DNA from 3 places in the Thauera chlorobenzoica genome. Region 2 is predicted to be linked to each of the others. Evidence: predicted binding sites of a transcription regulator. Region 2 holds the regulator's gene; each other region holds the start of a gene.

Region 1 (3,274 bases), 200 kb from region 2:
GGCTGGAACGCGGCTGCGGTATTGGGCCCACTTGTCCGCATCCTTGACGGTCAGGTGTCCGATGAGATAGGCATTGCCCATGTGCTTCGCTCCGAATCGGTAACAAGGTTGGGCGCAGGGGCGTGCGCTGTTCAGCATCATACCTGTCGGGCAATTCCAACCGGCCCGGTGCGCATCAGCGAGGCGCCCTCGCCGGGAGGGTGTCCTATACTGTCCGCAACGGAGTCGGGTGTGCCCGCCATGTCATGCGGGTGAGCCGCCACGCAGGAGCAGGCTGTGATCATCGGGGTTCCAAGGGAAATCAAGAACAACGAGTTCCGTGTCGGGATGACGCCGGCCGGGGTTGCGGAGTTTGTCGCCCATGGCCACACGGTGCTGGTCGAGCGCCAGGCGGGAGAAGGCTCCTCCTACAGTGATGCGGATTACGCAATGGCGGGGGCGCGGCTGGCCGGTTCGGCTGCGGAAGTGTTCGGCGAAGCGAACATGATCATCAAGGTCAAGGAGCCGCAGGCGCCCGAACTGGCAATGCTGCGGCCCGGCCAGATCCTGTTCGCCTACCTGCACCTCGCGCCCGACCGGGCGCAGACCGAAGGTCTGCTCAAATCGGGGGCGGTCTGCATCGGCTACGAAACCGTGGAGCTGGCCGCCGGGCGTTTGCCGCTGCTGGCGCCGATGTCCGAAGTCGCCGGGCGGATGGCGGCACAGGTGGGTGCGTCCCTGTTGCAGCGCCCGAGCGGAGGGCGCGGCGTGCTGATGGGAGGGGTTGCCGGTGTCCTGCCGGCGAACGTGCTCATCCTCGGAGCGGGGACCGTCGGTATCAACGCTGCCTATGTGGCGAAGGGCATGGGGGCGAGCGTCACCCTGATGGATGTGGATCTCGAACGCCTGCGGCAAATCGAGTTTGCCTGGGGCAGTTCGGTGCGGACTTTGTACTCGACCCGGCACGATGTCGAGCGGATGGTGGCCGAGGCCGACCTGGTGATCGGCGCGGTGCTGCAGGCCGGGGCGCGGACGCCGCTGCTGGTCACGCGCGACATGCTCGCCCTGATGCAGCGGCGCGCGGTGATCCTCGATGTCGCTGTGGATCAGGGAGGCTGCATCGAGACGATCAGGCCGACGACGCATGCGGATCCGACCTACCTGGTCGATGAAATCCTGCACTACGGGGTCACGAACATGCCGGGGGCGTTGCCACGAACGTCGACCCAGGCGTTGATGAACGCGACCCTGCGCTACGGACTGGCGATCGCCGACAAGGGCTGGCTGCGCGCGGTGTGCGACGATCCGGCCCTGGCCAGGGGGGTGAATGTCCTCGAAGGCCGCATCACCAGCCGCCCGGTGGCCGAAGCCCACGGCATGGCGTTCACACCCCTGGAGGTGCTGGTGCCGTGTTCCGACGCGCCCTGGTAGGGCGGCCCGATGGAAGCGGCGATGCGCGGGCTGCCTGCGCTGCGTTAACGGGCTTAACGGGCGCACGGAGGGGCGCTTCTTGATTTTAATCAAATTAGACAATTATCAAAAAGTAATGCTCGGTGGGGCCTTACCATGGCAGGGAAGCATCGGCTGATGGGGGAAACCATGGGCAGGCGATCATCCTGGTTGCGCCGTACTTTCGGCGCCATGTTGCTGATGGTAGCGAGCGCCCTGGCTGGCGCGACGGTTACCGGCACGGCGGATCACGCTAAATTCGACGGACTCAAAGGCCCATTCAAGAGCGGTGCGGAAGTGACCCGCGCCTGCCTCGCCTGTCATACCGAAGCAGCCCGGCAGGTGATGGCGACCCGGCACTGGAGCTGGGAGTACGTCAATGCCGATACCGGGCAGAAATTGGGCAAGAAGACGATGCTCAACGGCTTTTGCATCGGCAACCGCTCGAACGAGCCTTTTTGCCAGTCCTGTCACATCGGCTACGGCTGGAAGGACGAGACGTTCGACTTCACCGCCGAGGATGCGGTCGATTGCCTGGCTTGCCACAACACCGGCGACTATCGGAAGCTGGCAGGGTTTGCCGGCCATCCGCCCTACGAGCGCATCGAATATCCGGCGAAGTCCGGCAAGTTCATCGAGGCGGTCGATCTCGCCAAGGTGGCGCAGCAGGTCGGCGCGACTTCGCGCCAGACCTGCGGGGCCTGCCACTACTACGGCGGAGGCGGGGACGGCGTCAAACATGGCGATCTCGATTCCTCGCTGAACAAGGCGACGAATGAACTCGACGTGCATATGGCGCAGGATGGACTGGACTTCAGTTGCGCCAGCTGCCACGAGGCGGATCGGCACAAGGTCGCCGGCAGCCGGATCAGCATGACCGGGGCGGACCCTCACGGGGCGCTGATCCGCGGGCAAAAAACCGACCGCAATCCGGCCAGCTGCCAGGCCTGTCATGGCGACCGTCCACACAAGGACGGCTTCGTTCAGGCCGGACGCCTGAACGATCACACCCGCACGCTGGCGTGCCAGACCTGCCACATTCCCGAATTCGCCCGCGGCGGCGTGCCGACCAAGATGGGCTGGGATTGGTCCGCGGCCGGCAGGCTGACTCCCGAAGGCAAGCCCTACCAGCTCAAGGACGACCGCGGGCACGTGGTCTACGACAGCAAGAAGGGCGCGTTCGTGCTGGGCCAGAACGTCAAGCCCGACTACATCTGGTTCGACGGAACGGTCACGTATACGCAGCCGGAATCGAAGATCGACCCGACCGCGCGGGTGGCGATCAACACGTTCCACGGCACCCCGGGCGCGCCCGATGCGCGCATCTGGCCGGTGAAGACCTTCCACGGCAAGCAACCTTACGATACCGAGCACCTGACCCTGCTGGTGCCGCATACCGCGACGCCAGACGACACCGCCTTCTGGTACAACTTCGACTGGGCAAAGGCGCTGAAGGCCGGGGCGGATGCAAGCGGCCAGCCTTACAGCGGAAAATTCGCCTTTGTCGAGACCTCGATGCTGTGGCCGATCACCCACATGGTCGCGCCGAAGGAACGTGCCCTCGGCTGCGCCGAGTGCCACGCCGACGGCGGCAGGCTGGCTGCGGTGCCGGGCGTCTGGATGCCCGGTCGCGACCGCAACCCCTTGCTTGATCGCCTGGGCTTCGGCCTCGCCGGGCTGATGCTGCTGGGCGTCGCCGGCCACGGTGGCCTGCGCTTCCTGACGCGCAACAGGCGCAAGCACCGCGAGGAGAGCTGAGATGAGCGAGCGCCTTTATCTGTTCACCCGTTTCGAGCGTTTCTGGCACTGGGCCCAGGCAGGATTGATCATCGCCCTGCTGTTTACC
Region 2 (3,274 bases):
CTTGCCGATCGCCGACACCCCGAAGGCGAGCAGATCGCACTCGGCCTGCGTCGAATAGCCCTGGAAGTTGCGGTGCAGGCGGCCCTGGCGCTGGGCCACGGTGAGTTCGTCATCGGGCTTGGCGAAGTGGTCCATGCCGATGTAGACGTAGCCCGCTTCGGTGAGGCGGCGGATGCCCAGCTGCAGCAGCTGCAGCTTGGTGTCGGCGCTGGGCATGTCGCTGGAATGGATGCGGCGCTGCGGCTTGAACAGCCCGGGCAGGTGGGCGTAGCTGTAGAGCGAAATGCGATCGGGCGAGATCTGCAGCACCTGCTCGAGGCTGCGGTTGAAACTGATCACGTTCTGCTTGGGCAGGCCGTAGATCAGGTCCATGCTGACCGACTTGAACCCGGTCTGGCGCGCGGCATCGATGACGAGCTGGGTTTCCTCGAAACTTTGCACACGGTTGACCGCCCGCTGCACATCCTCGGCGAAATCCTGCACGCCGACACTCATGCGGTTGAAGCCGAGCTCGGCGAGCAGCTTGACGGTATCGAAATCGACCTTGCGCGGATCGACTTCGATCGAGTATTCGCCGTTGGGCACCAGGGTGAAATGCTCGCGCACCGAAGCCATCAGCTCGCGCATCTCGTCGTGCGAGAGGAAGGTCGGGGTGCCTCCACCCAGGTGAAGCTGCGTCACCTGCCGGCTGCCCTCAAGGCAGGCAGCCTGCATTTCGATTTCTTTAGCCAGGTATTTCAGATACTTGGCAGAACGACCGTGATCCTTGGTGATGATCTTGTTGCAGGCGCAGTAGTAGCAGATCGTGTTGCAGAACGGGATGTGGAAGTATAATGAAAGCGGTCTGCTTACCCCGCCGATGGCCCGTTTTGCCAGCCAGGCCTTCAGTGCGTCGGCGTTGAAGGCCTCGACGAAGCGGTCCGCTGTCGGGTAAGAGGTATACCGCGGCCCGTTGATATCGAATCTACGGATCAGTTGCGGATCGAAGAGGAGTTCGTTCTGGCTTTTCATGATCTAGCTGCTGCTGTGTGTGACGAACAATGGCAGAACGCCTGATTTTTTTGGTTGACGTGGGTCAACGGGTGTGGAATGCCGGGCGCCCGGGGTCTCCATCGGGGTCATTTGTCGGGGAGGCCGGATTATCGTGCAGATGAGGGCGACAGTGCCAATTACCGTAAGCGGACTCAAGTCTGCCTGTTCGCAGTGCAATCTGGTGGAGCTGTGCCTGCCTTTCGGGCTGTCCAACAGCGAGCTGAACCGCCTCGACGAGCTCGTCGGTGCGCGACGCAAGATCAAGCGCCAGCACAACCTTTACCACGCGGGTGACCCGTTCGAGGCGATCTACGCCATCCGTGCCGGCTCGTTCAAGACCGATGTGCTGCTCGAAGACGGCCGCGAGCAGGTCACCGGCTTCCAGATGACCGGCGAGATCCTCGGCCTGGACGGGATCAGCACCGAGGTCCATTCCTGCAATTCGGTCGCGCTCGAAGACAGCGAAGTCTGCGTGATCCCTTACGACAAGCTCGAGCAGATGTCGCACGAGGTCGAAGGGCTGCAGCTGCAGTTCCACAAGGTGATGAGCCGCGAGATCGTGCGCGATCACGGGGTGATGATGCTGCTCGGCTCAATGCGGGCCGAGGAGCGCCTGGCGGCCTTCCTGCTGAACATGTCGCAGCGGTTCACCGCGCGCGGCTTCTCCGCCCAGGAGTTCAACCTGCGCATGACGCGGGAAGAGATCGGCTCCTACCTCGGTCTGAAACTGGAAACGGTGTCGCGCGCGTTCTCGCGTTTCCAGGACGAAGGCCTGATCGCCGTGCAGCAAAAGCACGTCCGCCTGCTCGAGCCGGCACGGCTGAAGAGCCTCATCCAGCACCAGCCAGGCGCGCGCTGAGCGCTGCCGGCGGGGAGGTTTTCCCGCCGCCCGGACTCAGGCGAAGAACCCCGCCATGTTCTTGGTGATGGCGATCGACACGATCCAGGCATACACCAGCAGCGCACCGACGAAGGCGGTGGTCCGCACCGCCGGCGTTCTGCCGCGCTTGAGCGCCACGGTGCCCAGGAGGATGTAGGCGATCAGCCCGAAGACTTTCGCCGTGACCCAGTCGGCCGCAAACGGGTATTGCCCGATCATGATCGCGAGGCTGATCGCACTGAGCAGCAACAGGCTGTCGACAACGTGGGGCAGCACCCGGGTCAATGGCCGCTGAAGCAGCGGGCTGCCGGTAAACATCCACAGCCCGCGGAGCAGAAAGCCCGTTGCGCTGAGTACGACGCAGGTCACATGAAGATGCTTGATTGTGTAGTACATCCGTCCCCTTTCAACGAAAGAAACCCGAGCTCCGGTGCGAGTCCGCGCCCCGGCCTCGATTAAAATTGCGCCTCGATACGGAGAGCCCGCCGATGCCCCCCCATGCCCCGCTCGACATACCCGCCCTGCTCAGACGCATCCCGCTGTTCAGCGAACTGTCCGACACCGACATCGAGCGCGTTTCGCGCTACACCCGCGAACGCCACGTCTCGCGCGGCGAAGTGCTGTTTCAGCGCGGAGACCAGCCGCACGGCTTCTACTTCGTGGTGTCGGGCCAGGTCAAGCTGGCCTTCTCGTCGTCCCAAGGGACCGAGAAGGTCGTCGAAATCATCGGCCCGATGCAAAGTTTCGGCGAGGCGGTGATGTTCATGAACCACCCCTACCCGGTGTTTTCCGAAGCCCTTGCCGATACCGTGCTGGTGCATGTCAGCCAGGCGGTGGTCAGCGAGATGATCGAACAGGATGCGACCTTTGCCAGCAAGCTCCTTGCCGGCCTGTCGATCCGGCTCCACGGCCTGATCCAGGACGTCGAAACCTATTCGCTGCGCTCGAGCATGCAGCGCGTGATCGGCTATCTGCTCCAGGTCGCCGACAGTGACGAACCCTGCGAAATTTCGCTGCCGACGAGCAAGCAGGTGATTGCGTCCCGCCTCAACCTCACCCCTGAAACCCTGTCGCGTATCTTTCACGACCTCAGCGAAGTCGGCCTGATCAGTGTGCAGGGCAAGCGCATCACCTTGCACGACCCTGCCCGCCTGGCGCGTTACAACGCCTGAGCGCGAAACCTCACCCACCGGCCGGCGCTGCGCCCGGCTTCTTGCCGCGCGCGCGTGCAGGAGCGACGGCGACTCCCCCGCTTCCACGCTGCGCCCGCTGCAGTACCCTTCATCGCTCATCGCGGCGCCCCCTCCACCCGGTGAGGCGATCAACCCAGAAGGTAGGGGACGAGCGGCTCGGCCACCGTGA
Region 3 (3,274 bases), 610 kb from region 2:
GCCCCGCAGTTGCAGCTGCGCATCGTCTGCGGCCCGACCGGCAGCGCCAAGACCCGGGTGCTCGACGCGCTCGCCGCGCTCGGCGCGCAGACGCTCGATCTCGAAGACCTCGCCGCACACAAGGGTTCGGTGCTGGGGGCGCTTCCCGATCGCCCCCAGCCTTCACAGAAGCATTTCGAGACGAGGCTGTTTACCCGGCTGCAGGCCATCGATCCGGCGCGCCCGGTCTATGTGGAAGCCGAAAGCCGCAAGATCGGCCTGCTGTTCGTGCCCGAGGCGCTGATCCTGACGATGCGGCGCGCGCCCTGCGTCATGATCGACGCCAGCCGCGATGCCCGCCTCGACTTCCTGGTGCGCGACTATGCCTATCTGGGTGAGGACATCGCCACCCTCAAGCACAACCTGCTGCGCCTGCGCGAACTCCAGAGCCGGGAGACACTGGCACGCTGGCAGGCGATGGCCGATGCCGGCGCCCTCCCGGAGTTATTCGGCGAACTCATCGACCTGCATTACGACCCCCTTTACCGGCGCTCCCAGCACGGCAACTACCTCGGCTACGGCGAGGCCCCCCGTATCGAGACGACGGATCTCGGGCCCGAAGGCATCCGGGCGCTGGCACAGCGCATCCTCGAGCAGACCGGGTAAGGTTACTCAGGGCAGCACGGCCAGCGCCCTGCCCTTGATCGCGCACACCCGCTGCACGGCCGCGGCGCGCGGGGTCCGGATTTCGCCCTGCTCGAACGCGACGATGGTCCAGTTGTCCCGCAGGCGATGCACCAGCTCGTTGGGCTGGAGCAGGAAGTCGGGGCGGCTCGGCTTGCCAAAGCGCTCGTTGCCGGCCATAAAGGTTTCGTAGATCAGCACTCCGCCCGGCCGCAGCAGCTCCAGCATGGCATCGAAGCGCGGCCGGTAGAGGTAATTGCAGACCACCACGCCGTCGTAGCCGGCGCGCTCGAAAGGCCAGTCCTCACCTTCGAGGTCGAGTTCTCGCGTTTCCAGCCGGGGCAGGCCCTGCAGCAGTTGCAGGGCGATGCCGTCACGGTCGACCGCGTCGACGCGGAAACCGTGCTGCGCCAGCCAGCGTGCATGGCGGCCACTGCCGCAGGCGTAGTCGAGCACCCGTCCGGCGGGCGCGATCAGGGAGGCGAAGCGGGTGACCCAGGCCGAAGGCGTGAGCGCACTGGAAGTGTGGTGCTCGATCATCGGTGCAATGCCCTGTAGACGGATTCGCGTTGAAGAGAATGCCCCGATTCTAGCCGAGGCCGCTCCGCACCCCGGCGCGCGACATGAGCGGAATCGGACAGCAATCGATTGTGCACTGCAGTATATAATCGGGCATTATTGAAAAATTCGAAGAAAAATTGGACGTATGTCATCGTGCGGGCCTGCGCCCGATATCCCCAGAGCCCATCCAGAGCCACACCATGAAAGACAAGCACTACCTCACCCCGCTGCTCGAGCCCCGCTCCGTCGGCATCATCGGCGCCAGCGAACGTGAGAACGCCCTCGGCAGCGTGCTCATCCGCAACATGCTGGAGGCCGGGTACAAGGGCAAGCTGTTCGCGATCAATCCCAAGCACGAGAGCGTGCATGGGGTGGCCTGCTACAAGTCGGTCGAGGACGTGCCGCAGCGCCTGGACCTGGTCGCGCTCGCGGTGCGCGCCGAGAAGGCGCCGGCGATCATCGACGCCTGCGGCCGTGCCGGAGTGAAGGCGGCGATCCTGCTGTCGGCGGGCTTCTCCGAAGCCGGCCCGCGCGGCGAGCTGCTCGAGCGCCAGGTCGTCGATGCCGCCCACCGTCACCGCATCCGCCTGCTCGGCCCCAACTGCCTGGGCATCATGCGCCCGCAACTGGGCCTCAACGCCACCTTCGCCCACGCCAGCGCGCTCAAGGGCAGCATCGGCCTGATCTCGCAGTCCGGCGGCCTGTGCGCGGCGATCCTCGACTGGGCCAAGCCCAACAACGTCGGCTTTTCGGCGGTGGTGTCGCTGGGCTCGTCGTCGGACATCGACTTCGGCGAAGTGCTCGAATACATGATCTCCGACCCGCGCACCGAGAGCATCTTCCTCTACGTCGAAGGCGTGCGCGACGCCCGCCGCTTCATGAGCGCGCTGCGCGCGGCGGCCCGGGTCAAGCCGGTGCTGCTGATCAAGGCCGGGCGCCACCCCGACGCCTCGCGCGCGATCCTGTCCCACACCGGCGCGCCGATGGGCGACGACGCGGTGTTCGACGCCGCGCTGCGCCGCGCCGGCGTGATCCGCCTGTACAACATGGGCCAGCTGTTCGCCGCCGCCAACGCGCTGTTCTCGCACTTCCGCCCGCGCGGCAACCGCCTGGCGATCATCACCAACGGTGGCGGGCCGGGCGTGATGGCGGCCGACCGCGCCGCAGACATCGGCATCCCCCTCGCCGAGTTCGCCGACTCCACCCTGGAGAAGCTCAATGCCGGGCTGCCCGCAAGCTGGTCGCGCGGCAACCCGGTCGACATCCTCGGTGACGCCGGCCCCGAACGCTATCGCCACGCCCTCAAGGCGGTCCTCGAAGGGCCGAACGTGGACGGCGTGCTGGTATTGCTGACACCGCAGGCGGTGAGCGACCCGACCGGCGTTGCCGATGTCGTCATCGAGCTCGAAAAGACCGCCGACAAGCCGGTGGTCACCTGCTGGATGGGCGAAGACCTGGTCGGCGAGGCACGCCACCGCTTCACCGCCGCCGGCATCCCCCATTTCCGCACCCCGGAGCCGGCGGTGGAGCTGTTCAGCCACATTTCCGCCTATTACCAGAACCAGAAGCTGCTGATGCAGACGCCGTCCTCGCTGTCGCACCTGTCGCCGCCGTCGATCGAAAGCGCCCGCCTGGTGATCGAGATGGCGCTGTCCGAGCGTCGCAGCAAGCTCAACGAGATGGAATCGAAGGCGCTGCTGGCCGCCTTCCGCATCCCCATCGCGCAGACCGTGGTCGCCCGCTCAGCGGCCGAGGCGATGGTGCTGTCGGCCGAGATCGGCTTGCCGATCGTGATGAAGATCGATTCACCGAGCATCGCTCACAAGTCCGAAGTCGGCGGGGTGCGCCTGAACATCCGCAGCCTCGCCGCGGTACGCTCGACCTACCAGGAAATCATCGACGAGGTGAAGCGGGTGCGGCCCGACGCCGAGATCAACGGCATTGCCATCGAGCCGATGATCCAGAAGCGCAACGGCCGTGAGCTGGTGGTGAGCGTCAAGCGCGACCCGGTGTTCGGCCCCGCGATCGCCTTCGGCGAAGGCGGCAACCT

The links. Region 2 encodes FNR, which switches genes on or off when oxygen is low (the NO sensors DNR and NnrR bind a similar motif). Its sites were predicted from a motif close to TTGANCTAGNTCAA; they were not measured.
Region 1: a site for FNR is predicted at 1,490-1,503, ahead of Tchl_RS15270 (tetrathionate reductase family octaheme c-type cytochrome). Genes of this name have one in related genera too.
Region 3: a site for FNR is predicted at 1,363-1,376, ahead of Tchl_RS13240 (bifunctional acetate--CoA ligase family protein/GNAT family N-acetyltransferase). Genes of this name have one in related genera too.

What each region holds. Positions count from the first base shown of each region.
Region 1 is NZ_CP018839.1:3,273,970-3,277,243, reverse strand. Features, by position in the region: gene Tchl_RS15280 (DUF1330 domain-containing protein) at 1-81, opposite strand, end outside; gene ald (alanine dehydrogenase) at 277-1,410, shown strand; gene Tchl_RS15270 (tetrathionate reductase family octaheme c-type cytochrome) at 1,546-3,186, shown strand; gene Tchl_RS15265 (cytochrome b/b6 domain-containing protein) at 3,188-3,274, shown strand, end outside.
Region 2 is NZ_CP018839.1:3,470,175-3,473,448, forward strand. Features, by position in the region: gene hemN (oxygen-independent coproporphyrinogen III oxidase) at 1-1,011, opposite strand, end outside; gene fnr (fumarate/nitrate reduction transcriptional regulator Fnr) at 1,151-1,891, shown strand; gene Tchl_RS16195 (SirB2 family protein) at 1,928-2,308, opposite strand; gene Tchl_RS16200 (Crp/Fnr family transcriptional regulator) at 2,401-3,084, shown strand; gene Tchl_RS16205 (MBL fold metallo-hydrolase RNA specificity domain-containing protein) at 3,234-3,274, opposite strand, start outside.
Region 3 is NZ_CP018839.1:2,856,785-2,860,058, reverse strand. Features, by position in the region: gene mnmH (tRNA 2-selenouridine(34) synthase MnmH) at 1-645, shown strand, start outside; gene Tchl_RS13245 (class I SAM-dependent methyltransferase) at 652-1,203, opposite strand; gene Tchl_RS13240 (bifunctional acetate--CoA ligase family protein/GNAT family N-acetyltransferase) at 1,425-3,274, shown strand, end outside.